Linked DNA regions of Anaerobacillus alkaliphilus. The protein of the gene in region 2 interacts with the protein of the main gene of each other region in a pairwise test. Links are inferred from orthologs where the notes say so. Each region holds a gene or a part of one and is shown on either strand. Other genes may lie near its edges.

Evidence for each region.
Region 1: the proteins of rpe (region 2) and eno interact in binary tests that used the Escherichia coli proteins (3 or more experiments, as listed by UniProt). The link is inferred for Anaerobacillus alkaliphilus from one-to-one orthologs.

The regions. Positions count from the first base shown.
Region 1 is NZ_QOUX01000032.1:155,993-172,864, reverse strand. The notes cover bases 5,904-8,805. They hold eno (phosphopyruvate hydratase), read right to left. Parts: upstream 8,047-8,805; coding sequence 6,760-8,046; downstream 5,904-6,759. Other genes in these bases: gpmI (2,3-bisphosphoglycerate-independent phosphoglycerate mutase), read right to left, coding at 8,167-8,805; secG (preprotein translocase subunit SecG), read left to right, coding at 6,289-6,519; DS745_RS09685 (alpha/beta hydrolase), read right to left, coding at 5,904-6,107. In the rest of the region: DS745_RS09710 (hypothetical protein), read right to left, coding at 1-585; SsrA-binding protein SmpB, read right to left, coding at 1,501-1,968; rnr (ribonuclease R), read right to left, coding at 2,139-4,538; DS745_RS09690 (alpha/beta hydrolase), read right to left, coding at 4,655-5,401; more of DS745_RS09685, read right to left, coding at 5,418-5,903; more of gpmI, read right to left, coding at 8,806-9,702; tpiA (triose-phosphate isomerase), read right to left, coding at 9,695-10,453; DS745_RS09660 (phosphoglycerate kinase), read right to left, coding at 10,577-11,761; gap (type I glyceraldehyde-3-phosphate dehydrogenase), read right to left, coding at 11,959-12,966; DS745_RS09650 (sugar-binding transcriptional regulator), read right to left, coding at 13,143-14,174; DS745_RS09645 (glutaredoxin family protein), read right to left, coding at 14,516-14,755; rpoN (RNA polymerase factor sigma-54), read right to left, coding at 14,894-16,234; DS745_RS24570 (hypothetical protein), read right to left, coding at 16,545-16,697. UniProt on the Escherichia coli protein: Catalyzes the reversible conversion of 2-phosphoglycerate (2-PG) into phosphoenolpyruvate (PEP). It is essential for the degradation of carbohydrates via glycolysis.
Region 2 is NZ_QOUX01000046.1:354,360-364,132, forward strand. What follows is about bases 1-2,718. They hold rpe (ribulose-phosphate 3-epimerase), read right to left. Parts: upstream 1,825-2,718; coding sequence 1,177-1,824; downstream 1-1,176. Other genes in these bases: DS745_RS16940 (thiamine diphosphokinase), read right to left, coding at 1-501; thiT (energy-coupled thiamine transporter ThiT), read right to left, coding at 503-1,045; rsgA (ribosome small subunit-dependent GTPase A), read right to left, coding at 1,826-2,707. In the rest of the region: pknB (Stk1 family PASTA domain-containing Ser/Thr kinase), read right to left, coding at 2,753-4,735; DS745_RS16965 (Stp1/IreP family PP2C-type Ser/Thr phosphatase), read right to left, coding at 4,725-5,489; dual-specificity RNA methyltransferase RlmN, read right to left, coding at 5,493-6,560; 16S rRNA (cytosine(967)-C(5))-methyltransferase RsmB, read right to left, coding at 6,799-8,145; fmt (methionyl-tRNA formyltransferase), read right to left, coding at 8,148-9,089; priA (primosomal protein N'), read right to left, coding at 9,174-9,773. UniProt on the Escherichia coli protein: Catalyzes the reversible epimerization of D-ribulose 5-phosphate to D-xylulose 5-phosphate.

The DNA.
Region 1 (16,872 bases), on a different replicon or contig from region 2:
TATTGTGCTGACATTAGGTTCTTCATTAACCTCTTTCTCTACTTGTTTATCTTCATTTTTTATTGTTTCTTCAACCAAATCTAGACTCTCAGAAAGTTCCTCAGATTTTGTTTTTGGCCCTTTCCCTTTTGGAGGGTTACCCCTCTCCTCACAGTTAGTTAGCTCAATTTCAATATCAATCCTAGTTATTGGTTGGCCTGGCTTGCCCTCTTCTTGATATGCTATAAATCGGTAATTACCTGATTTTTTAGGAGAATGGCTTAGTTCTATTTTTTCATCAGTTCCTAAATTAAAGGTACCAGAACCTACTAACTCTCCTTTGTTGTTGTTTAAATCATTACCAGTCTTTGCCCACCAAACTTCATATTTCCTTTCCTCAGGCATGGCTTTAGAATCTTTACCATTCTTTAGGATTGCAATAATCTCATTACAATCGCCCTTTATTGAAATAAATTCTAGAGATGCCCATCCATTCGGAGTTTCTTCTTCAACATCCCAACTTGCTCTTAAAGTAAATGGTATAGTCTCTACATCATTAAATGCTGCATTAGTAAAGGAGTTTAGCTGAATACCAGAAAGGACCAAAATATACCATAATAAGAGTATTTGTATGCCAATGACTACTTTCCGATATTTCTTCCTATACTTTCGGATTCTCATGTATCTAACTGTACTCCCCTCCCGTATACACTCTCATGTTGTGTAAATCGTTATAAGAAACGAGTTTTGTTTGTTTTGTTCTTTTTAACGAACTTTGTAATTTGAGTATATTTCATATTTTTAAAATTGAAAATACTCAAAAACACCCGTTTTTTCATTATAATGAACAAAGTTCGTTTGTTTTCTCTTTTTTTTATGAGTTTTCTCACTATTTTGTTTTATATAAAGAATTTTATACTTTATTAAGAACGAAACAGGACTAGTTGGTTCAAGGGATTATATTTGGAAGCAAGGTGAGGATATAAATAAAATCGAAAAAACAGGACATAATAAAAAACAAAAACAACCGCGTAGCCTAACACGGCTACGCGGTTGATGTTGGTATTTGGTGGAGACGGTGGGAATCGAACCCACGTCCAGAAATATTGGCACTTAAGCTTCTACGAGTGTAGTCACTACATTAGCGTTTCGCTATCAAATCTGCCTAGTGACAGGCGCCCTTGATGCTAGTCTGGTTAATCTCTTCCTTCGTCCTCAGACGGTGAACAACCGGCGTATCCCACTAAGTTGAGCCCCGACCCCTACCACATGGGCGATGGAGGGAGGAGCAGCTACTTTATATTAAGCAGCTAAAGCGTAATTAGGTTTGCCAGTTATAGGCGTTGGCGTTTTAACGAGGCCGACCCCCTCGACTCGCCACTTAAGCTCAAACTATCCCTGTCGAATCCAGAACGTCCCCAGATATGCAGAGTAGTGAACTCTGTGAAATGTCGTAGTTGTTAGTGACAATCTCAACTACAAACTTAGTATAACATAAAGATCATTCGACATAAATGGTAATTATTGTTTTTGTCGTTCTCTGAATGCTTTTTCGATTTGCCGCTTGGCGTCTTTTTCTTTTAATGACTCACGCTTATCGTAGTTTTTCTTACCTTTACCTAAACCGATAAGAACTTTTGCGTAGCCGTTTTTTAAATAAATCTTTAACGGCACTAGAGTGTAGCCTTGCTCCTTAGTAATTCCAATGAGCTTACTAATCTCTTTTTTCTTCATTAAAAGCTTACGTGTTCGTAAAGGATCATGATTATAACGATTTCCTTGCTCGTACGGGCTAATATGGGCATTCCATAAGAATACTTCGCCGTTTTTAATGCGGGCAAAAGAATCTCTAATATTGGCTTTACCAGCGCGAATTGACTTTATCTCAGTACCAGTAAGAACAACACCTGTTTCATACGTTTCCTCAATAAAGTAATCGTGGTTAGCTTTTTTATTTTGAGCAACAACCTTTGCATCATGCTTCGGCATTATTAGCACCTCCTTACAATCATCGTCCCTAAATCATATCATTTTCTTTTAACTATATCAAGGCATTCAGGTGGTGCTTCTCGCACCACCTGATTAGCTTCACATAATGTCCACCTCAAAAGGATCTTTAAGGTGATTTGTCCATTTATGGTGCCAGGCACCGTAATGAGCTACTTATTACGCTTTTTCCCTTTATTACGCTTAGCTTTAGGAGCGTTTTCGTAGAACTTCTTTTTCTTTGCTCCCCCGCCGCGTTTGGCTTTGTCGCCTTCACCTTGTCCTTGGCCTTGTTTTGGCTGTCCTTGACCTTGACCTGAACCTGATCTACGACCACGTTCACCACTTGCACCGCTACCGCCACCACTACGTTCTTTACGCTTACCTCCGCCAACAATGACTTTTGGCTTTTCACGTGGGGTACGTTCTTTTCGTGCTTTCATGCCGACAACTTCAAAGTCGATAGACATTTCGTCAACATTAACCCCAATTACTTTTACCTCGATCTCGTCACCGATACGGAAGACATTGCCTGTTCGTTCACCGATCATTGCATATTGCTTTTCATCGTAATGGTAATAGTCATCAGTTAAGTAACTAACGTGTACAAGTCCTTCAATCGTGTTTGGAAGCTCTACGAAGATACCGAAGTTAGTTACTCCAGAAATCATTCCTTCGAATTGCTCACCAATTTTGTCTTGCATAAACTGAACTTTCTTTAACGTATCCGTATCACGTTCTGCTTCAACGGCACGACGCTCCATTTCTGAAGCATGACTTGCGATCACTGGAAGCTTCTCAGCCCAATGGCTAACTGTTAGATCATCTGTTTTACCTTCAATTAAATACTTTCGGATTAGGCGGTGAACAATCAAATCCGGATAACGTCGGATTGGTGATGTAAAGTGAGTATAAAACTCAGTTGATAATCCAAAATGACCTAAACTATTAGGGTCATATTTTGCCTGTTTCATGGAACGAAGCATAACCGTACTAATAACTGTTTCTTCTGGTTCACCACGAACTTCTTCTAGAAGCATTTGTAATGCTCTTGGATGAAGCGTATTTGCGGTACCACGAACGACATAGCCAAAGTTCGTAATAAATTCTAAGAAACGTGTTAGTTTTTCAGCATCCGGATCTTCATGGATCCGGTAGATAAACGGAATTTTCATCCAATGGAAATGTTCAGCAATCGTTTCATTGGCAGCTAACATAAACTCTTCGATTAATCGTTCTGCTACCGAGCGTTCACGTAGAACAACGTCGGTTGGGGTTCCGTCGTCATCGACAAGCACCTTTGACTCTTTAAAATCAAAGTCAATTGCCCCACGTTCCATACGTTTGTTACGAAGGATGTTCGCTAATTCACCCATTTGTTTGAAAAATGGGATTAACGGTTCGTAACGCTTTGTAACTTCTTCATCTTCTTCGTTTAAAATTTTCCGCACATCTGTATACGTCATTCGTTCAGTCGTCCGAATTACACTTTGGAATATTTCATGGGCGACAACTTGCCCTTGAGGATTGATTTCCATTTCACACGAGAGTGTTAATCGGTCAACTTTTGGATTTAATGAACAGATTCCATTGGATAAGCGATGCGGAATCATCGGAATTACTCGGTCTACTAAGTAAACACTTGTTGCTCGTTCAAAAGCTTCCTTATCAATTGGAGAATCTTCTGTTACATAATAACTTACGTCAGCAATATGAACACCAAGTTTATAGTTTCCGTTTTCTAACTTTTCAACGTTAACAGCATCATCAAGGTCTTTGGCATCAGCACCGTCAATCGTTACAATCGTTTGATCACGAAGGTCACGACGTCCTTTAATCTCCTCAGGGTCAATCTCATCTGGTACAGCATTCGCTTGTGCAAGTACTTCTTCAGGGAAATCCTGAGGTAGACCGTGCTTATGGATGATGGATAAAATATCTACACCCGGGTCATTTTTGTGCCCTAAGATCGTGACTACTTCACCTTCAGCACTCATCCGTCCTTCTGGATATTTATTAATCTTAACAACAACCTTGTGACCATCTACCGCCCCACCGTTTGCATCTTTCGGAATAAAAATATCATTTGGAATGCGTTTGTCGTCAGCAATCACAAATCCGTAAAATTTATTTTCAGAGTATGTACCTACTACTTGAGTTAGGCCTCTTTCTAAAATGCGGATAACCTGCCCTTCAGGACGAGCTCCCTCTGATTTTGGATGTAATCGAACAAGTACGATATCTCCGTTCATCGCACTGTTCATATCTGCACTATTTACATAAATGTCGCGCTCAGACATCCCATCTTCAGGAATAATAAACGCAAATCCTTTTGCATTTGCTTGAACCTTCCCGCGTACCAAGTTCATTTTTTCTGGTAAACCATAGCGGTTACTTCTCGTTCGGACAATTTGTCCTTGTTGTTCCATCTCGTTTAATACTTTTACAAAATCCTTAAACTCACTAGAGTCTGTAATCCCAAAAGCGGACTCTAGTTCAGTTACGGATAATGGTTTATAAGCCTCTTCTCTCATAAAACCGAGAAGCTGCTCTTTTCTTTGTTGATAATCCATTTATAATTTCCCTCCTTTTGTTTAATGTAGAATGTAGAATGGTTTTGTAAACCTTCGAAGCTTCCAAACGCAATTCCTAATTTCACAATTCATAATTGACAATTGGTTTGTTTTTCTCAAACATTCCACTCTAGACCTTCAATAAACTTATAAACGTCTTCGTGTAGTTGTTCCTTCTCTTTATCCAAGGTTATGACATGACCGGATTCCTCATACCACTTCAAATGTTTGTTTTCAGACTGGATATGGTCATAAATAATATCAGCACTCTCGGTATTAATCATATCATCATGGCGTGCTTGTACGACAAATGTAGGTGCATAGATCATGTCGACATTGTCACGGACTTCTCGTAAAAGTTGTTGAAGAGCTTTTAAGGTTCGCATTGGAGTTTTCTTAAACTCTTCCATTTCTGCGCTGATTTGTTCATCACTTTTCTGCTCACGACTTTTGTACTCTTTGGCGTAAGCTAACACGCCTTTGTACATGACTTCTTCACTTTTAATATGCATAGGTGCACACATTGGTATTATTCCCTTTACAGGTAAAGTGTAACCTAATTTCAGTGAAAATACCCCTCCAAGCGAAAGCCCGGCTACCACAATTTCCTCATGTCCTCGTTCTTTCAAAAGATTATAGCCGGCTAAGACATCTTCCCACCAATCATCTGGGCCTGTATGAACTAACTCCTCAGGTGGTACCCCATGTCCTTTATATTGTGGAGCATGGCATGTATAGCCTTTTTTATTCAAGTATCGACCAAGCATTCGTACATCCGCTGAACTTCCTGTAAAACCATGTAACAGTAATGCTGCTCGCTCGCCCCCCTCAAATAAAAACGGTTTTGGTGCTGCAACTTTCATATATAAATAACCTCCGTTAATTTTCAAGAAAATGATTAATAATTTCTAACAAATTTTCGCGCTCTTCCCCGAGCCAAATGTAGTGTTTTGAGTTTTTAAAGTAGTATAACTGCTTTTCAGCAGAACTAATCATCTCATATAAGTACTCTGCGCTTTTACGTGGAGGAACTAACCCGTCACATTCCCCTTGAACAATGAGCGTCGGTACTTTTACTTTTTTTAAGATTGGCCGTGTTTTATAGACGGTTTTCGCAAATTCAATTGTAGCCTTCATTGGAGTATCAATGATTTTTTTTCGATACATTTTATAAAGAATGTCATTTGAAAGCTCGCCGCGCCAGCCCTCTATGATCCACCCCTTCATATCCTGAATGATTTGCTTTGGATTTAGATAGTAAGCGGAGCAACTTAAGAGAACTAGTTTATGAATTGGGTACTTCGAGGCGACATAAGCAGCGATCATCCCACCCATTGAAAAACCGATGACATATACTTTATCACAACGCTTTAAAAGCTCTTGGGTGGCTACTTCTGCCGCGTACAACCAGTGCTTAAAATTTGCTTTCTTCAACCCTTCTTTACTACCATGACCAGGTAGAGTTGGCGAATAAACCAACCAGCCTTTTTTCTTTTTTAAGAAATCAGTTAAAGGCCCTACTTCTTTAGCTTCCCCTGTAAATCCATGGATACATAAGCAACCAATCATTTTCTTTTCCCCCAGTTTTGGAATAGTAGAATATATTGGAAAACCTTTGCTGCTACAATCTTACTCTAGTTATACGCAGATGTCATGTCAAATGTTTCATATTATTCAATCATTGCTTGTACAATTGGCTTTCTTGTGGTACATTAAGACTAATTGTATACTTACGTTGGAGGTGTTTTTAGTGCACGCTTTTTTAACAGTATTATTAGTTATTGTTTCAGTTTTACTTATTGCAGTTGTATTATTACAATCAGGCCGTAGCGCAGGATTAGCAGGTGCCATTTCTGGTGGTGCTGAGCAATTAATCGGTAAGCAAAAAGCTCGTGGAATAGATGCCGTTCTTCAAAAAGCGACAGTGGTTTTAGCAACATTGTTCATCGTTTTAGCGGTTTTAGTGGCGTATGTAGCGTAATAGTTAAGTAGCAGGGGATATCCCCTGCTACTTTTTTTGTTTTGATATATACCCCTTACGGTAAAAATAGGGTTTCGACTGTAAATCTTGTTTTCGGACTGTAAATGCATCTGTTTCGACTGTAAATTTCATTTTTGGATCATAAATGTCTGAGTTTGGACTGTAAGTTGTCTTTAGAACAAAAGCTGCTAGGTTTCCACCACGAAAAAAAGACTCCAGAACCCTGGAGTCTTCATCATATTAGATATTTTTCAAGTTATAGAACGCTTTTCTTCCAGCGTATTGGCCGATGTAGTCTAAACCATCTTCAATGCGAAGTAATTGGTTGTATTTTGCTACGCGGTCTGTACGTGAAGGAGCACCAGTTTTGATTTGTCCAGCATTTGTTGCAACAGCGATGTCAGCGATTGTGCTGTCTTCTGTTTCACCAGAACGGTGAGAGATTACTGCTGTGTAACCAGCACGTTTTGCCATTTCGATTGCATCAAACGTTTCAGTTAATGTACCGATTTGGTTAACTTTGATAAGGATTGAGTTACCAATTCCTTTTTCAATTCCTTCAGAAAGCTTAGTTGTGTTTGTCACGAATAAATCGTCACCAACTAATTGTACTTTGTCTCCTAAAGCTTCAGTTAACTTCTTCCAGCCATCCCAGTCATTTTCGTCAAGGCCGTCTTCAATTGATACGATTGGGTATTTAGCAACTAATTGGCTATAGTACTCAACCATTTCTTCAGCTGTTTTTACAACGCCTTCGCCTTTCATGTTGTACTTACCATCTTCGTACATTTCAGAAGCAGCAACGTCCATTGCAAGAACAACTTCTTCACCTGGCTTGTAACCAGCTTTTTCGATTGCTTCAATGATTGTTTGAAGAGCTTCTTCGTTTGACGATAAGTTTGGTGCGAAACCACCCTCGTCACCTACAGCTGTGTTATAGCCTTTAGACTTAAGTACTGCTTTTAAGTTGTGGAAAATTTCTGCACCCATACGAAGAGCGTCAGCAAATTTTTCAGCACCTACAGGCATTACCATGAATTCTTGAATGTCTACGTTGTTATCTGCATGCTCACCACCGTTAATGATGTTCATCATTGGTGTTGGTAATGTTTTCGCGTTAAATCCACCAAGGTATACGTATAAAGGAATATCTAAAGCGTCAGCAGCAGCACGAGCAACAGCCATAGAAACACCTAAAATAGCGTTAGCACCTAGTTTAGACTTGTTAGGTGTACCATCAAGGTCGATCATTAATTGGTCAATACCAACTTGATCAAGAGCGTCATAACCTACTAATTCAGGTGCGATCTCTTCGTTAACATTTTCAACTGCTTTTAAAACACCTTTACCCATGTAACGGTCGCCGCCGTCACGTAACTCAACAGCTTCATGCTCACCAGTAGACGCACCACTTGGTACCATTGCTCGTCCCATTGCGCCACCTTCAAGATATACTTCAACTTCAATTGTCGGATTTCCACGAGAGTCTAATACTTCGCGTGCATAAACATCAGTAATAATTGTCATGTAAAAACACTCCTTTTTTAATGTAAGATTTAAAATGTAGAATGCAGAATTATGTATGTATTCCAAGAAGCTCTACTTCTATGATAAACTAAACAATTCATAATTCCTAATTCATCAATGTTAATTTTTTATTAAGCTCTTCCCAGTCATTTCTTCTGGTTGATTTGCACCTAAAAGTTCTAAAACTGTCGGTGACAGATCTGCTAGGATCCCATCCTCGCGAAGTGTAACACCATTTTTCGTCACAATCACTGGAACTGGGTTTGTTGTGTGTGCTGTCATTGGTGTATCTTGCATCGTAATAACTTCATCAGCATTCCCATGGTCAGCTGTAATGACGGCATAGCCACCTTTTGCAATAATGGCATCTACTATTTTACCTAAGCACTCATCAACAACTTCAATTGCTTTGACGGTCGGCTCAAGCATCCCAGAATGTCCAACCATGTCAGGGTTTGCAAAGTTCAAAATGATGGCGTCGTGATTATCTGCTTCAATTTCTTGTAACAAAGCATCAGTAACCTCATAGGCGCTCATCTCAGGCTTCAAGTCATAAGTTGCAACCTTCGGTGAGTTGATTAAAATTCGCTCTTCACCTGGGAACTTATCTTCACGACCTCCGCTAAAGAAGAAAGTTACGTGAGGATATTTTTCCGTTTCAGCAATACGCAACTGCTTGTAGCCTTGTTGACTTAATACTTCCCCTAATGTGTTATCAAGATTTGTTGGTTTGAACGCAACAAACCCATCAACTGTCTCGCTAAAGTGTGTTAAGCAAACATAGTGTAAATCTACCGGATGCTGATCACCACGATCGAAACCACGGAAATCATTGTTTGTAAAAACTTGTGATAATTGAATCGCACGATCCGGACGGAAGTTAAAGAAGATAATTGCATCCTTATCTTGGATTGTTCCAACTGGTGTACCGTCTTCATTCGTCATTACAGAAGGCAGTACAAATTCATCATGAATGCCATTTTTATAAGAGTCTTCTAGCGCTTCAGCACTGTTCTTATACTTCAAGCCATCACCATAAACCATCGCTCGATACGTTTTCTCGACACGTTCCCAGCGTTGGTCGCGATCCATCGCATAGTAACGTCCTGAAATCGAAGCTAATGTACCAGTGCCTAACGAATTCATTTTTTCCTCAAGAGCTACTAGATATTCTTTCGCACTTGTTGGACCTACATCTCTACCGTCTAAGAAGCCATGCACATATACTCGCTCTACTTGCTTTTCTTTCGCTAGCTCAAGTAATGCAAATAAATGCTGAATATGGCTATGGATTCCTCCGTCAGACAATAGGCCATAGATGTGAAGACTACTATTTTTTTCGTTCACATGATTGATGGCATTTAAGAACGTTTCATTTCCAAAAAATTCACCTTCGCGGATTGATTTATTTACACGAGTGAGACTTTGATAAACAACGCGTCCAGCACCAATATTCAAGTGTCCTACTTCTGAATTACCCATTTGTCCTTCTGGTAAACCTACAGCTTCACCAGATGCTAGTAACTGCGCATGTGGATAATCATTCCAGAAACGATCAAAATTCGGTTTATTCGCATGGGCTACAGCGTTCCCTTTTGTTTCATCACGTAAAGCAAATCCGTCAAGGATGATTAATGCTACAGGTTTCTTACTCATTTCCTGCCTCCAACAGCTGTAAAAATGATTGATGGTCAAGGCTTGCGCCTCCCACTAAAGCTCCATCAATATCACTTTGTCCTAGGTATTCCTTGATGTTTTCTGGCTTCACGCTGCCGCCGTATTGGATACGAACTGCATCTGCCGCTTCTTGTGAAAACATTCCTGCGATGACTGTACGAATGTACGCACACGTTTCATTAGCTTCAGCAGAAGAAGAAGATTTTCCTGTCCCAATCGCCCAAATCGGCTCATAAGCAACAACAACTGTTTTCACTTGCTCTTCAGAAAGACCTGCTAAGCCTTTTTCCATTTGACCTCGTACCACATCATTTGTCTTTCCAGCTTCACGCTCTTCTAGTGTTTCACCGCAACAAACGATTGGAACTAAACCATGCTTAAGTGCTGCATGTGTCTTTTTATTCACCGTCTCATCTGTTTCAGCGAACATTTCACGACGCTCAGAGTGACCGATAATTACGTATGCTACATCAAGATCTTTTAGTGCAACAGGACTAATTTCTCCTGTAAATGCACCACTCTCTTCAAAATGCATGTTTTGAGCACCGATTTTAAGATCAGATCCAGCAGAGTTATCTACTAGACAATCTAAAAATAATGCAGGCGCACAAACAACCGAGTCAACCTTTGCGCTCGTTGGCACTAAACCCTTTACCTCTTGCACAAACGATTTTGCTTCACCAATAGTCTTATTCATCTTCCAGTTACCAGCAATAATTGGTTTACGCACGATTAAAACCCCTTTCATTAATTGTGAATTTTGAATTATGAATTGTGAATTGTTGAGGGTTTAAGCTTCGAAGCTAAACACACGTTAATTCATAATTCACAATTGTCAATTCATAATTGCTTTTTATTTGTCGTTTAAAGCCACTACTCCAGGAAGTTGTTTACCTTCCATGAATTCTAGTGATGCTCCACCACCAGTTGAGATGTGATCCATGCTGTCAGCTAGACCAAATTTTTCAACTGCTGCTGCTGAGTCTCCACCACCGATAACTGTGTACGTACTTTGCGCATCAGCTAAAGCAACTGCGACTGATTTCGTACCGTTCTCAAATGATGGCAATTCGAATACACCCATAGGTCCGTTCCAAATCACTAGTTTTGATTCCATAATAACTTTACGGTATGTGTCAACTGTTTTCGGACCAATGTCTAAGCCTTCCCAATCACTTGGAATCTCATCAATACCAACAACTTTTGTAGTCGCATCATTAGAGAAATCATCAGCAACAACAACGTCTTCAGGCATATACAGTTTCACGCCTTTTTCTTTTGCTTTGTCCATGAACGATTTTGCTAAGTCAATTTTATCTTCTTCAAGTAAAGACTTACCTACATCATGTCCTAATGCTTTTACAAACGTATAAGCCAAACCACCACCGATGATTAAGTTATCTACTTTTTCTAATAGATTATCAATAACACCGATTTTATCTTTAACCTTCGCTCCACCAATAATAGCTGTGAAAGGACGATCAGGATTTAATAATGCTTTTCCTAGTACATCTAATTCTTTTTCCATCAGAAGACCAGATACCGCTGGAAGGTGGTGAGCAATACCTTCTGTTGAAGCATGCGCTCTGTGAGCTGCACCAAACGCATCGTTAACGTATACATCGGCAAGGCTCGCAAAAGATTTTGCCAACTCAGGATCATTCTTTTCTTCGCCAGGGTAAAAACGAACGTTTTCTAGTAAAAGAACGTCACCTTCAGCTAAACCAGCAATCGCAGTTTCTACTGCTTCACCATAAGCTTCATCTGTTTTTACAACGTTTTTACCAAGAAGTTCACCAAGGCGAGCAGCTACTGCCGTTAAGCGCATGTCTTCGTTTACTTGGCCTTTTGGACGACCTAAGTGACTAGCTAGAATAACTTTTGCACCTTTTTCCATTAAATATTGAACCGTTGGAAGAGCTGCACGAATTCGTGTGTCATCACTTACTTGGTTGTCTTTCATTGGTACGTTAAAATCAACACGACAAAATACACGTTTACCTTTTACATCAATATCGCGCACAGACATTTTGTTCATGAAAAACCCTCCATTATAAATTTTGAATTGTGAATTATGAATTTTGAATTGGTGTATGTATGGCTTCGAAGAGAAGCTTTGAATTCATAATTCAAAATTTTTTTACACAGTGGAAAGAGGAGAGAGAAACACGTTTCCCTTCTCCTCTCTGCCAACTTATTATTATTCAACAATTGACTATAAATTCCTTTTGGAAATTATAATCCTTTTTGAGCGATGTAATCTACTAGGTCAACTACACGGTGCGAGTAACCAGACTCGTTGTCGTACCAAGAAATAATTTTTACCATGTTGCCTTCCATAACCATTGTAGAAAGAGCATCGATTGTAGAAGAAGCAGGGCTACCATTGTAGTCACGAGATACTAGCGGCTCTTCAGAGTAACCAAGGATTCCTTTTAATGGACCTTCAGCAGCTTCTTTAAGAACAGCATTGATTTCATCTACTGTTACTTCTTTATCTAATTCAGCAACTAAGTCTACTAATGATACGTTTGGAGTTGGAACACGTAGAGCTCCACCGTTTAACTTTCCTTTTAACTCAGGAAGTACTAGAGCTACCGCTTTAGCTGCACCAGTTGTTGTTGGAATGATGTTTTCAGCAGCTGCACGAGCACGACGTAAATCTTTATGTGGTAAGTCTAGAATTTGTTGATCATTAGTGTAAGAGTGAACTGTTGTCATCATTCCACGACGTAATCCGAAGTTATCGTTGATTACTTTTGCAAATGGCGCTAAGCAGTTTGTTGTACAAGATGCGTTTGAGATAACATGGTGGCTAGCAGCATCATATTTATCTTCGTTAACACCCATTACGATTGTGATATCTTCTTCAGTTGCAGGAGCAGAAATAATAACTTTTTTCGCACCAGCTTCTAAGTGTTTTGCAGCATCGTCACGCTTTGTGAAACGTCCAGTAGACTCGATTACCACATCTACTCCAAGGTCACCCCAAGGAAGTTGTGCTGGGTCACGCTCAGCGATAACTTTAATTTCTTTTCCGTTTACTACTAAGTTTTCACCGTTAACTTCTACTGTTGCGTTTAAAGTTCCGTGAACTGAATCATATTTTAAAAGGTGTGCTAGTGAATGAGCGTCAGTTAAGTCGTTTACTGCTACAACCTCAACATTTGGGTTATTTAAAGCTGCACGGAAAACCACGCGTCCAATACGTCCAAAACCATTAATTCCTACTTTAGTTGCCATAATTAATATTCCTCCTTGGATTAAGCTAAATCTTTTTATATAAAGGGAAGTCCCTTAATAACAATGTAGAATGTAGAATGTAGAATTAGTGAAAGACTTGATGGAAGCTCTTTTTCTAATTCATAATTCATAATTTCCCTTAAGTACATGTTTTAGTATTCAATAAAATAGTTTTTTTATGAATGTAATTGTAATAAGGCTTTTGCTGCTCCCTCATCGGTGATTAAAACGTTACTCGTCCCTTGCTTCATATAGGCTGAAATGGCTTGGGCTTTAGAAGCTCCACCAGCAACGGCAACTACCAATTTTGAATTAGAAACATCTTCAAGCTGAAGACCTATCGTTAAGACCCTGTGAATAATATCCCCATCTTTGTTGAAATAATATCCAAATGCTTCTGCGACAGCTTGTTTTTCGTTAAGATTTTGTAAAATTTCTTCAGATGATCCACGGCGTTCTGCCATCGTCTTCGCTTCGCCAATTCCATGGATAACTAAATTAGCAGAACGTATCAGGTTAAGAATTTCCTTAACTTTTGGCTCTTCCATAAGGGATGAGTACGAGTCCTGACTTAGCTGGTCTGGAACATGAAGCAATCGGTAGCTACCCATGGCTTTCGTAGCCATTGTTGCACAAATCGTATTTGCTTGATTTTCCACCTGCTCACCTAGCCCACCACGTGCCGGAACAAAGAGAGTTTCCTTCATCTCACTATCTGGAGTCATCATTTCAGCAACAGCGGCAATCGTTGTTCCACCTGTTAAGGCAACAATTTTCGATGCTTCGTCTGCTAAATGACGTTTCATCAGTTGAACAGTTACTCGACCCATTTCTTTTTTGACCCAAGGTGCTTCATCACTGTCACCCGGAACCACGATGACCTCAACGAGTCCTAAGCTTTTCTTGATCTGCTCTTCTAGATCCTTTAAGTCAAAAATGTCACTCATGATTTCCTCTAGTTGTGTAAGAACGTTTTTTCCTTCCTCAGTGAGTGTCATTCCCGCAGTAGCCATGTCTAGTAGTCCTTGGTCCTTTAGGAAAGTAACTTCACTACGGAGAACACGCTCAGACATTCCTAAACTTGTCGCTAAACTCCTCCGTCCAATCGGCTGCATCAACCGAATAAATCGTAGAATTCGGAAGCGACTGCCCAACACGTCTAGAAGGTCGGGTAATAATTTTTTCTGAATATCTAATAATACTCTCATATAAATCCCCTTACCCATTTTAATTATGTAAGTTAGGGACTTATAATATCCCTCATAGACATATTATGTCCCATAAGGGTGAAAAAATTAGAAAAACTAATTCCCTTTAATTTTTCATAGGGTAGTTTTCCGAAAAAATTAAATAAATCCTTATTACAGTGTTAGTGTAACAAGGTTTTGTTTTCATAGCAAGCCTAATATTAGCAAAATTTAGATTGTCACAATTGGAAACGTATACATTAATTATGAATTGTCAATTTTGAATTGTCAATTGTGAATTGATAACACTGGGGGCGAATGTAGAATGTAGAAGAGTTGAGGCAAAAGCTTACGCTTTTGCCTCAACTCTTCTTTTCTAGAAAGTCTCTTATTTTTGCTTCTGAGAGAATGCCGTAATCCACTTCTTCCCCAGCGATCTCAACGACTGGGATCATGATTTGGTATTTCATTAGCAGGTCATCATCCTTATATATATCAACGACTTCAATAGTCAGAGGAAAATCTTTATTGATCTGTTCTAAAACTAGAAGACCTTTGTCACATAAGGAGCAGTTTTCTTTAGAATAATACGTAACTTTCATAAAACCTCCGAGTACTAATTGTCAATTATGAATTATGAATTGAGAATTGGTTCAGTCACGCTTCGAAGCAAAGCCCCCAATAATTCATAATTCATAATTCATAATTCATAATTCATAATTCATAATTCATAATTTCTTTTAAAAGCGTTTCCGCTTAGATGATGAAGGAATATTTAGTTCCTCTCGATACTTTGTAACCGTTCGACGTGACACTTCTATTGAGTTTTCTTTTTCTAAGATGTCGACGATCTTTTGATCAGATAGGGGTTTTTGCTTATTTTCTTGATCAACAACTTTTTTTATGAATTCTTTTACGCTTAATGAAGAGGTTCCGTTTCCGTCGTCCGTTTTCAGACTAGAACTAAAGAAATATTTTAATTCAAACAAGCCTCTTGGCGTTTGTACGTATTTTTGGGTGGTAACTCGACTTACCGTTGATTCATGTACATCAATCTCAGCAGCAATCTCTTTTAACGTTAAAGGTTTTAAGTGTTCATACCCAAATTTAAAGAAGGCTTCTTGATGCCTGGCAATAGCGTCGGTAACCTTTAGTAACGTTTGTTGACGTTGATCAAGGCTTTTTACTAACCATAAAATTTGTTGATATTTCTGTTGAACATATTTTGCTGAAGTTTCATCAGAAGCTTTATCCAACAACTCTCTGTAATCCCGACTAACAGTAACATTAGGTAATAGACGATCATTAATTGTTATACGGAACTCACCATCTACGAGCTCGATAAATACATCTGGGCTAATATATGTTGATGGTTCATGATTATAGATCGCTCCTGGCCTTGGTTGAAGTGTTTGAATTAAATCAGCAACGCTCTGAACATCCTCTAACGTAATTGATAAAGCCTTGGCGATTTCTTTCCACTTTTTATTTGCAAACATGTCTAAGTAATGTTCAACGATCTGTTCAGCAGTCTCATTTCTCCGCTCAAGCTTTCTTAATTGAAGTAGAAGACACTCTTGAAGATTTCGTGCAGCAACACCTGCCGGTTCTAGTGATTGCAGAACTTGCAGGTCGAACAGCGCTTTTTCTTTTGAGATAACAAAGCGACTCGCTACTTCTTCTAAGTCTCCAGTAAAATATCCGTTTTCATCTAACGAGTAAATTAGGTATGTAATTACTCGTTTTTCTGATTTCGAGAGTGGCATAAAGCGAATTTGGTTAAATAAATAGTTTTGCAGGCTAGCTTCATTTTTACTTAGATAGTCTAGCGGTGACGTTTGCTCACCCTCGTAGACTTTCCAATCAGCTGCATTTTCATAATCAACTTCAGATTTCTTTACCAGTTTATCGTCATTTCTTTTTTCCTTCACTTCAAGAAGAGGGTTTTCTAATTGTTGTTCTTCAATAAAGGACAATAATTCCTGAGTTGAATATTGTAGAATGGAAATTGCTTGACGCAATTCATTCGTCATGACAAGCTTCATGGACTGTTGTTGATACAAACCAAAATCCATATTCATCAACCATACCTCCTCCTAAACTCTATCATACTATGTTTATAGTTTTGAGTGAAGCGATTTATACCAATAATGTAAACGATTACATTTTTATCTATAGTATTCGATGTGATCTCGTCTTAATGCAGATGTTAGAGCATTTTTCCTAAAAAGGGCTTGGTCAATATTTCTTAGACAAAAATATAAGTAGCCCCTTAAGAAAAGGGGCTACTATATGCAGGTAAAACATGGACGTGTTTTACTTCTTTATTCTCTCATATCTCTAGTAATTCATCTATGTTGTTTTCATGGTATTAATGGTAACTTTTAACGATTAATTTCTCAATAATTTAGTTGCATGGAAGGAAGCTTTATCATATCTCTTTTGTTTTTCAATTGGGTCAACTATTGCCCCATAAATCGCAAGATGACGCTTCATAAAGAAGCCATGCCATTTACGCCTAAGATATCCTTTAATTGTTCCCATTTGAAAACCCTCCAATTTCATTTTCGACAAATATCTACAAAAATCCACTTTTTCTATTATAACTCTAGATGTCAACCATGAATTGAGTCCAAGTTTCTATTTTTGATCGGGACTTTTGTTCTAAAAAAATTTCAGGAACGAAATTTAGTCGGTTTTAAATTGTATAGTTTCGGTT
Region 2 (9,773 bases):
AAAGCCTTGTAAGGTTAACTTTTCTACCTTTTCAAAGAGCGAAAGAAAAGAAACGTATTGATACTGACTTTTTTCAATTTTATAACATCCAGGACTTTTCAACGTAATTTTATTTTTTTTGTCAATCATATAGACAGTAACTCGTTTATCAATCCCCTGCTTCAATAATTGGATATTCAATAACTCGTGATCCAACCTACCTCCTGTTGCCCCATAAATCACAATAATGTCAGGTGACTCATCTATGGCATGTAAAAAAGCAATCTCAAGATCAGTTTTATCTTTCTCAGCAGGATACTGAATGTAGTTCTGTTTCGTTATTAACTTCTTACCATCTACAGAAACAGAATCAAAGTCCCCTAGGACAAAATCAGGAACAATCTGGTGATTGAGTAAATGTTCAAAGCCTTTGTCAACAGCTATCCAAATTTCATTTTCTTTCTTCTGTAGGCTTGGGAGACACTCTCTAGGTCCCCCAGCAACAATCTTTATTACTTTCATGCTATTTACCGTGTAAAAGTCTTGGTGCGGCATTGGAAAGTAAAATAAACACCACTGTCGAAAGTAAGAACACAGGTATCATATATGAAGCATTATAAATAATTGAATACAAAACGACATTCATATTCTCAGGTGCATAAATGCCAAACCAAACAACCCCTGAAATAAAATGAGTGATAAATCTTAGAAAAGAGGCTAAAAATACGCCTGCGATGATTGCTATCGTCCTTTTTGTTCGAGTAGTTAAATGCGTGATACTAAAAACCCCAGCAAATCCCACGACAGTATAAGCAATTGTATAATCTAAAAAAACTTGAACCGGATGAACAAAGTAACCGGTAAACATTTGAATCGCACCAACAATAAATCCGGTTAATAATCCCGCAGAAAGCCCCCTACGAAATGCCATAAGTAAAATTGGTATCATGGCTAAGGAAACAGAACCACCATACCCCCAAAATCCTTTAATCGAAATAAGATCTAAAACTAATGCTAACGCTGCCATCATTGCAATTTCAGTTAAATGTAAAACTGGTCGTTTCATTTACTTACACCTCTCTATTTCTTGTTAGTTACGGAAAAAAGATGACGATGAAATAAATTTCCTAAATAAGCAAATAACTCCAGCCTACTAGTAGGAACTCTCACTTCAAACGTCATCTTAATTATCTCATTTTAAAGACCTCTGATTTTTCTAATAGCATGAGCACGATCTGTTTCATTATAGATAGCAGATCCAGCTACTAATACATTCGCTCCTGCCTCAACACATAACTTCGCAGTTTCGATATTTACACCGCCATCTACTTCAATGTCTATTGATAATCCCTTTGATTTCGCCATTTCGCTTACTGCGTATATTTTTGGCAGCACCTGTTTTATAAATTTTTGTCCGCCAAAACCCGGGTTAACTGTCATTAGTAAAACCATATCAACATCATCAATAACATGTTGGATGGTATCAACAGGGGTAGCAGGGTTAAGAACGACACCTGCTTTTACTCCCTGTTCTTTAATTAAGTGAACTGTACGATGAAGATGTGTGCAAGCTTCCACATGAACAGTAATAATATCAGCACCAGCCTTTGCAAAATGCGGAATATAGTTATCTGGATTTTGGATCATTAAATGGACGTCTAAAGGTAATTTCGTAATTGGTCGGATTGCATCAACAATTAATGGGCCAATTGTAATATTAGGAACAAAATGTCCATCCATGACGTCTACATGAATATAATCAGCCCCTCCGTTTTCAACATCCTTTATTTCCTCTCCAAGTCTCGCAAAATCAGCAGATAGGATTGACGGCGCAATCTTAACCATGTTAGTACCTCCGTTTTTGTTGTTTTATCTCATCTAAAAAGCTTAAATAGTCTTCATAACGATACGCAGCTATTTCCCCAGCTTCAACATCTGCCCGTACCGCACATTTTGGTTCAGATGAATGAGTACAGCCTCGAAACTTGCATAGATGAGCTCTCTCTCTCATTTCCGGAAAGCAATCTGAAAGGTGTTCTGCTTCAATTTCTGTAAATTCTAACGAGCTAAACCCTGGTGTATCAGCAACTAAACCCGTTCCAATTGGAATTAACTCTACATGCCTCGTGGTATGTTTTCCTCTGCCTAAGTGAGAAGAAATTTCATTTGTTTCTAGTTGTAACTCAGGCTTTAATGAATTTAGCAACGAAGATTTTCCAACTCCTGATTGTCCAGCAAATACACTAGTCTTTCCATTTAACCATGGTCTAACTTCTTCTATTAATTCCTCCATATAAATTGAGGTTTTTAGTACGGTATACCCCAACTTTACGTAATCGGCAATAAACTCATTAATTTCCTCGCGATGCTCTGGTTTTAATAAATCAATTTTACTAACACAAATAATTGGTTCAATTTGGTTAGACTCAATGTGAACTAAAAATCGATTTAACAAAAGTGTGCTAAATTTTGGTTCCATTGCTGAAAAAACTAAGATTGCTTGCTCAACGTTTGCTATCGGCGGCCTTATTAACTCATTAAAGCGATCTTTCAGACCTAAAATGTAACCGTCTGTCTTGTTTTCCGCCTCAAATTGTACAATGTCACCTACTAGAGGGGTCAGCTTTCTTTTACGGAAATTTCCTCTAGCACGACATTGATATATTTCACCTTGACTCTCTACGTAATAAAATCCACTCAACGCTTTAATAATCTTTCCTTCAGGCATTGAATCCTCCTTAATAATTGCATCTATTCATGAATAGATGTAGAACTAATTTTCCTTTACATCATCGTAACGATAGATATCAGTATTACCATATTGTTCCCCTTCAATATAAAGTATAACTTCTGCATAATCACCAGGATTTATTGTAACAGGTATATCATAGATCTTTGTCTTTTGTATAAACTCTTCTATAAAGACTACGTGCTCCTTGTTTAAAGAGTCTCTATACGTAATTTTAATCGGATATCCAATATTTGCAAGTTGGTCTTCTGGTGAAACAGGAGCTTCTTTATTAACTATAGTTGAGATCGGTTCTGGTTCTGGTTGAGGTTCTGGGCCTTTTGAAAAAACAACTATTACTTCTGTACCTTTCTGAACCAACCGAAATCCTGGGGGACTTTGTTCAATGACTCGACCTTCAGGGACATGGTCTGAGAACTCATAATGTGATTTCATGATTAGACCATGTTTCGTAAGATAATCTCTTACCTCTTCACTTGGTAGTCCAGTTAAATTTTGTAAAGAAAACCATTTTGGAATACTATACGTTAGGGTTACAATTGTTTCCTCAGGAACAATTAGTTCATCAGGTAAAGGTGTTTGTCTAATCACTTTATCTTCCTCAATGTCTGATTCTTCAGTAGCCTCTTGAATATTCTCTTCTTTAAAACCTAATCTTATCAGCGTTTTTCGAGCTATCTCCTTATCTAACGATGTTACATCGACCATTTCTATTTTAGGCTTTCCTTCACTTACAAATACAGTGATTGTCGTATTTACTTTAACCGTCCGACCCGCTTCAGGGTTTGTGCTTATCACATGTCCTTCAGGAATTTCCCCATGATTTTGGTCTTCCCTTTCAACTAGTAACCCAAGTGTTGTTAACGTTTCAAATACTTCGTCATATTCCATCCCAATCAAATCCGCTGGAATTAGAACTTCGTCAACATGAAGAAGCTTTGGAATGATTGCAAACGCTGCTATCACGGATCCAACTAGTAAAAAGAAAGTAATGAACGTAATCATTACCCATTTTCGCTTTTTCTTTGGTTTATCTTCGTCACTCTGATTTGGCTTCTGTTCGTTTTGAGTTTTAATTTTTGTTTGTTCAAGATTATCATCTGCAAAAAGATCTTCTTTAATTATCGGAATCGCTTTTGTTACATCCTCGTTATCATCTGGTATGACAAACTTTTCTTCGTTTATTCGTCTAGGATCTAGAGCAGTATGCAAATCCTCCTCTAGTTCACGAACACTCGTATAACGATGAAATGGATCTTTTGCTGTTGCTTTTAATATTATATTTTCAACACTTTGTGGTAACGTAGGATTTGTCTTTCGTGGTGATGGAACTTCTGTTTGTAAATGCTTAATCGCAATTGAAACTGCCGTATCACCTGAAAACGGAACTCTACCAGTAACCATCTCATATAATACAATCCCTAGTGAATAAATATCCGATTTTTCGTTAACCAATCCGCCTCGTGCTTGTTCTGGCGATAGGTAATGTACAGACCCCATCACTGAGTTTGTATGGGTAATCGTGGCAGACGTCATGGCTCTTGCTATCCCAAAATCGGTAACCTTAGCTTCGCCACTTTCACTTATCAGGATATTATGAGGTTTAATATCGCGATGAACAATATGGTTAGCATGGGCATGAGCTATAGCTGAAGAAATTTGTGACATAATACCGATTATTTCAGATATAGGCAATGACCCGCGTTGTTGAATAAGTTGTTTTAACGTTAATCCAGCAACATACTCCATGACAATATAGTATAGATCTGCTTCTTCACCTACGTCATAAATATTGACAACGTTGGGGTGAGATAAACTAGTAGCTGCTTGCGCTTCTCTTCGAAACCTCCGAATGAATTCTTCATCATCAGAGAACTGTGGTCTAAGCACTTTTACAGCTACAGTTCTATTTAGTATTGCGTCATGGGCTTTATAGACGTTAGCCATCCCTCCGCCACCAATAGTTTCTAGTATTTGATACCGACCGTTAATTCGTTTACCTATCATCGCCATCACCACTAGTTTCTTTGTAACTATTATAAACAAGAGCTACGGAAATATTGTCCTCGCCACCCCGTTCATTAGCAACTGTTACTAACTTTGTTACTTTTTCTTCAAGACTTTGATTCTGTTGGAGTATTTCAAGCATCTCCAAGTCTTTTAATTTATTTGACAGACCATCTGAACATAATAGAACAAAATGCCCTTCATCCCAGTTAATGGTACTAATATCAATTTTGACTTTACTTTCAGTACCCAACGCTCGTAACAAAACATTTCTTCGTGGGTGATTTTCTGCCTCTAACGCCGTAATTTGTCCAGAACGAACCAATTCGTTTACCAAAGAATGATCCTCTGTTTTTTGTAAGAAGGTCTCATCACTCATTAAGTAAGCACGACTATCGCCAATGTGTGCATAGGTAACAAAAAGATTTGTACATATAACGGCGACCAGTGTTGTTCCCATTCCTTGACACTGTGGATTTGTTAATGAATGCTCATAAATCTCCGAATTAACTTCAGTAACTGCTTCTTCTAACCATGTTTCAATACTGGTTGGAGTCGACAGGCCTTCAGTTTCCTGCCATTTTTCTAATAGTATATCCAAAGTCATTTTACTAGCTACATCACCTGCTTGATGTCCTCCCATCCCATCAGCAACAACAGCTAGTAATATTCCGTCTTTATTGCGTATAAAGCCTCCATTATCCTCATTGTGAGACCGAACTTGTCCAACATCCGATTTAAATGCCGCTTCCATCCTTTATCCCCTCGTTTCTTCTTTACGTTCCTTTGCTCTTAGCTGACCACAAGCCGCATCGATATCATGTCCTTGTTCGCGACGTATAGTAACATTTACTCCATTTGCTTTTAATGTTTTTTCAAACTTAAATATTTGTTCTCTTGGAGTACGAACATAATTTCTTTCAACAACATCATTTACTGGAATTAAGTTTACATGGCACTTAATACCTTTCAGTAATTTTGCAAGCATCTCAGCATGCTCCACTTGATCATTAACGCCACCAAATAATCCATATTCGAACGTTACCCTTCGTCCTGTTTTTTCTATATAATAGCGAACGGCGTCCATTAATTTATCCAACGTATAGGCTTTATTTATTGGCATTAACGACGTTCTTATTTCGTTTGTAGGTGCATGTAAGGAAATTGCAAAATTGATCTGTAACTTTTCATTAGCAAAATCATAAATTTTTGGAATAATACCGCTTGTTGACACGGTTATATGCCTCGCACCGATATTTAAACCTTTATCACTATTGATGGTCTTCAGAAAACTGACAAGTGGATCATAGTTATCAAAAGGCTCACCAATACCCATAACAACAACCGAGCTTACTCGTTGATCTTCTTCGTCTAGGGCACGTTGAGATTGTAATACCTGAGCAACAATTTCTCCTGCTTCTAGGTTTCGTTTTAACCCTCCTAAAGTTGATGCACAAAACGTGCAACCAATTCGACAACCTACCTGTGTTGTCACACAAACACTATTTCCATACTCGTGTCGCATGACAACCGTTTCGATTGAATAACCATCGTGCAGCTCAAATAAGAACTTTATCGTCCCATCCTTTGATTGTTGCTTGGCAATTGTTTTTAATGTTGTCAAATTAAAATCATTCGCCAACTTATCACGTAAATCCTTTGATAAATTTGTCATTTCTTCAAAAGATGCTACTCTTTTTTTATAAAGCCAATCAAAAATTTGCCCCGCACGAAACTTTGGTTCATTATTATCCTTCAACCAAGCTTCTAATGTCTCGAATTGTAGGCTATAAATTGATGGATTTATTTGTTGTATTTCTATCATAATTATTGACACACCTTTTTCTTTTGAATAGTCTGTTTTCGCAAAGTTTGTTGCTTTCGTAAAAGTCCCAAAAGCCGGATTTTTATACAAAATACTAAGAATTCACCAGTAATTAAGTAAGTATTGCTCTTTTCTTACTTAATATGTTGGCTGATATCTTCATCTAGGTTTTTTTTCGATTATTTTAGGGTAATAAAGCAACCATGTTTACGAAAGATCCTTTGAATAATAGTTTTATTTATAGTTTCACCATGCTCGAGATAAAAAAGCCATCCGTTTGAAAATCTGATGGTAAGATTTGTACCATCCCATCTTTATATAACGCTTGAGCTTTCTCTGGTAAACGTTCTCTAAGGGTGCCATCAAATCGGAAATCCTGATGAGTTTCTAAGAACTCCTTAACAACCTGCTCGTTTTCCATCGAGTCAATCGTACAAGTACTATATACAAGTCTACCGCCCTTTTTAAGAAGTGGAGCAACAGCATTTAAGATCGCATGCTGAATTGTTGTAATTCGATCGATGTCTGCCTCTTGCTTTTGCCATTTAATATCTGGCTTCCGGCGGATAACACCTAGGCCTGTACAAGGAGCGTCTACTAGGATGCAATCAAAGCTCTCTTCTTCAAAAATCTCCCCAGCTTTACGGCTATCTGTAGCCCTCGTTTTAATGATGGATAAGTTTAAACGATTTGCCTGTTCATCAATTAGCTTAACTTTATGCTCATGTAAATCTAACGCATAAATTTCACCTTGATTATTCATTAACTCCGCTATATGAGTCGTTTTACCACCTGGAGCTGCACAGCTATCTAGTACCTTCATCCCCGCCTTCGGTGCCAAAGCTCTAGCAACAATCATTGAACTCTCATCCTGAATAGAAAGCCACCCATCTTTAAAGAGCTTTGTATTCGGAAGAGTACCACGAGTAATCTTTATCGAATCAACAGAAAGATCTCCTCTCTCTGCTTCTACTCCTTCGTTTCCGAGCATTTCAATGACTTTTTCAATGTCATCCGTTTGTACCTGATTAATTCGTGCTGTAACAACCGGTGGAACGGCATTAATTTCACATATTTGCTTTGTTTGTTCACTTCCGAATTGATCTAACCATCGTTTTACGAGCCATGTTGGGTGACTCCATTGTAATGCTAGTTTTTCATGAGGATCTTCTACCTTTTCTAGAGAAGGTATTCCTTCACGTAAAAACGTTCGCAGCGTTCCATTGACCATTGAAGAGATACCTTTATGACCCTTTTTCTTGGTAATTTCCACTGCTTCGTGGACTATTGCACGTTCAGGAACTCGATCTAAATAGATCATTTGGTATAATGACAGACGTAAAAGGATCAGTACCCATGGATCTAACTTTTTCAATCCTCCTTTTACATAAGAGCTTAAATAGTAGTCTAGTGTATTTTTTCGTTGAATCGTTCCATAGACAATCTCCGTAAGTAAACCAACATCTTTTTCAATAAGTTTTTCGCGTTTTATTGATTGGTTTAATAGAAGATTTGAGTACGCTTGGTTTTTTTCAATCTGTAGTAGAATATCTAAGGCTACCTCTCGTACATTTTTTTTACTCATATCTAATCTCCTAACTTAGTACCTTCTGTTAAATCACCACCAGCACCTCGTAAAAACTGCTCTGCTGTCATTCGTTTTTTACCGGATGGCTGTAGATCAACTATTTTTATGTATACTTCATTTCCAGTACTTACAACAAAGCCATCGCTATCAATAGAAACAACGGTACCTGGAGTTGCTTCTTTCATCTTGAGGATTTTTTGGGCCCACCAAACTTTTATTACTTGATTATTTAGGCTAGTGTATGCGACTGGCCAAGGGTGAAGGCCTCGAATTTGATTATAAATCTCCTCACCCCCATTTTCCCAATTTATTTTTTCTTTCTCACGGCTTATATTAGGAGCAAAAGTAACCTTTTCATCCTCTTGCTCCACCGGCGTAAGTTCTCCTGCGATGAGCTTGGGAATAGTATGTGATAATAACTCAGCACCAATAACACTTAATTTATTATGTAATGTTCCCACATGATCTTCTTCTAAAATATCAACTTTTGCTTGCGTTAAAATATCACCAGCATCCAATTTTTCTACCATATACATAATTGTAATCCCAGTTTCTTTCTTACCATCAATGATTGCTTGATGAATTGGTGCTCCACCGCGATATTCTGGTAAAAGAGAAGCGTGAACATTTATGCATCCATATTTAGGGTCATCTAACAGTGGTTTAGGCAAAATTTGTCCGAAAGCAGCTGTGACAATCAAATCTGCCTGTAAGTCTAGAACTTGTTGCAAATCTTCTAGATTTCTTAACTTTTCGGGCTGAATCACTTTAAGGTTATGTTTAAGAGCCTCTACTTTAACTGGTGGCGGAGTTAACTCTTTTTTTCTACCCTTTGGTCGATCTGGTTGCGTTACAACACCCACTACTTCATAGCCATCTTCTATCAAACGCTTAAGCACAGGAACTGAAAAATCAGGAGTTCCCATAAAAACAACTCTCATATATAACACCTCTCACTAATTTAGAATGTAGAATGTAGAATGTAAAATTCATAATTTAAAATTCATAATTCATAATTCTACATTTTACATTAAAACATACGGATTCATATCGATAGAAACTTGCAAGGTTCCTTGATTTGTTTCTTTTTTATAGTTTTCAATTATTTCTTTTAGTATCTCTACGAGTCTCGGTTCATTTTTGTATTTTATCATGCATTGATAACGATATCTATCTTTGATCCGAGGGATTGATGATGCAACTGGACCTAATACAACCGATTGATCAGAAAGTGATCTTCTTACATATGCAGTAATTTTTTCAGTAACGTCAATAACCTTCGTAATCTCTGGGTGAGATACCTGGATGACTGTAATATAATAATATGGAGGATAGCTTTGAAGCCTCCTAACTCCCATCTCTTTTTCAAAGAATGCATGAAAATCGTGATTTTTTACTAAATCAATACTGTAATGCTCAGGAGTATATGTTTGGATAACGACTTCACCTGGTAATTGATGACGCCCGGCGCGACCGCTCACTTGAGTTAACAATTGAAATGTTCGTTCACTCGCTCGAAAATCAGGGAGATGAAGCATTGAATCCGCTGCTAAAACTCCTACTAAAGTGATGTTCGGAAAATCCAACCCTTTAGCAATCATCTGAGTTCCTAAAAGGATATCAGC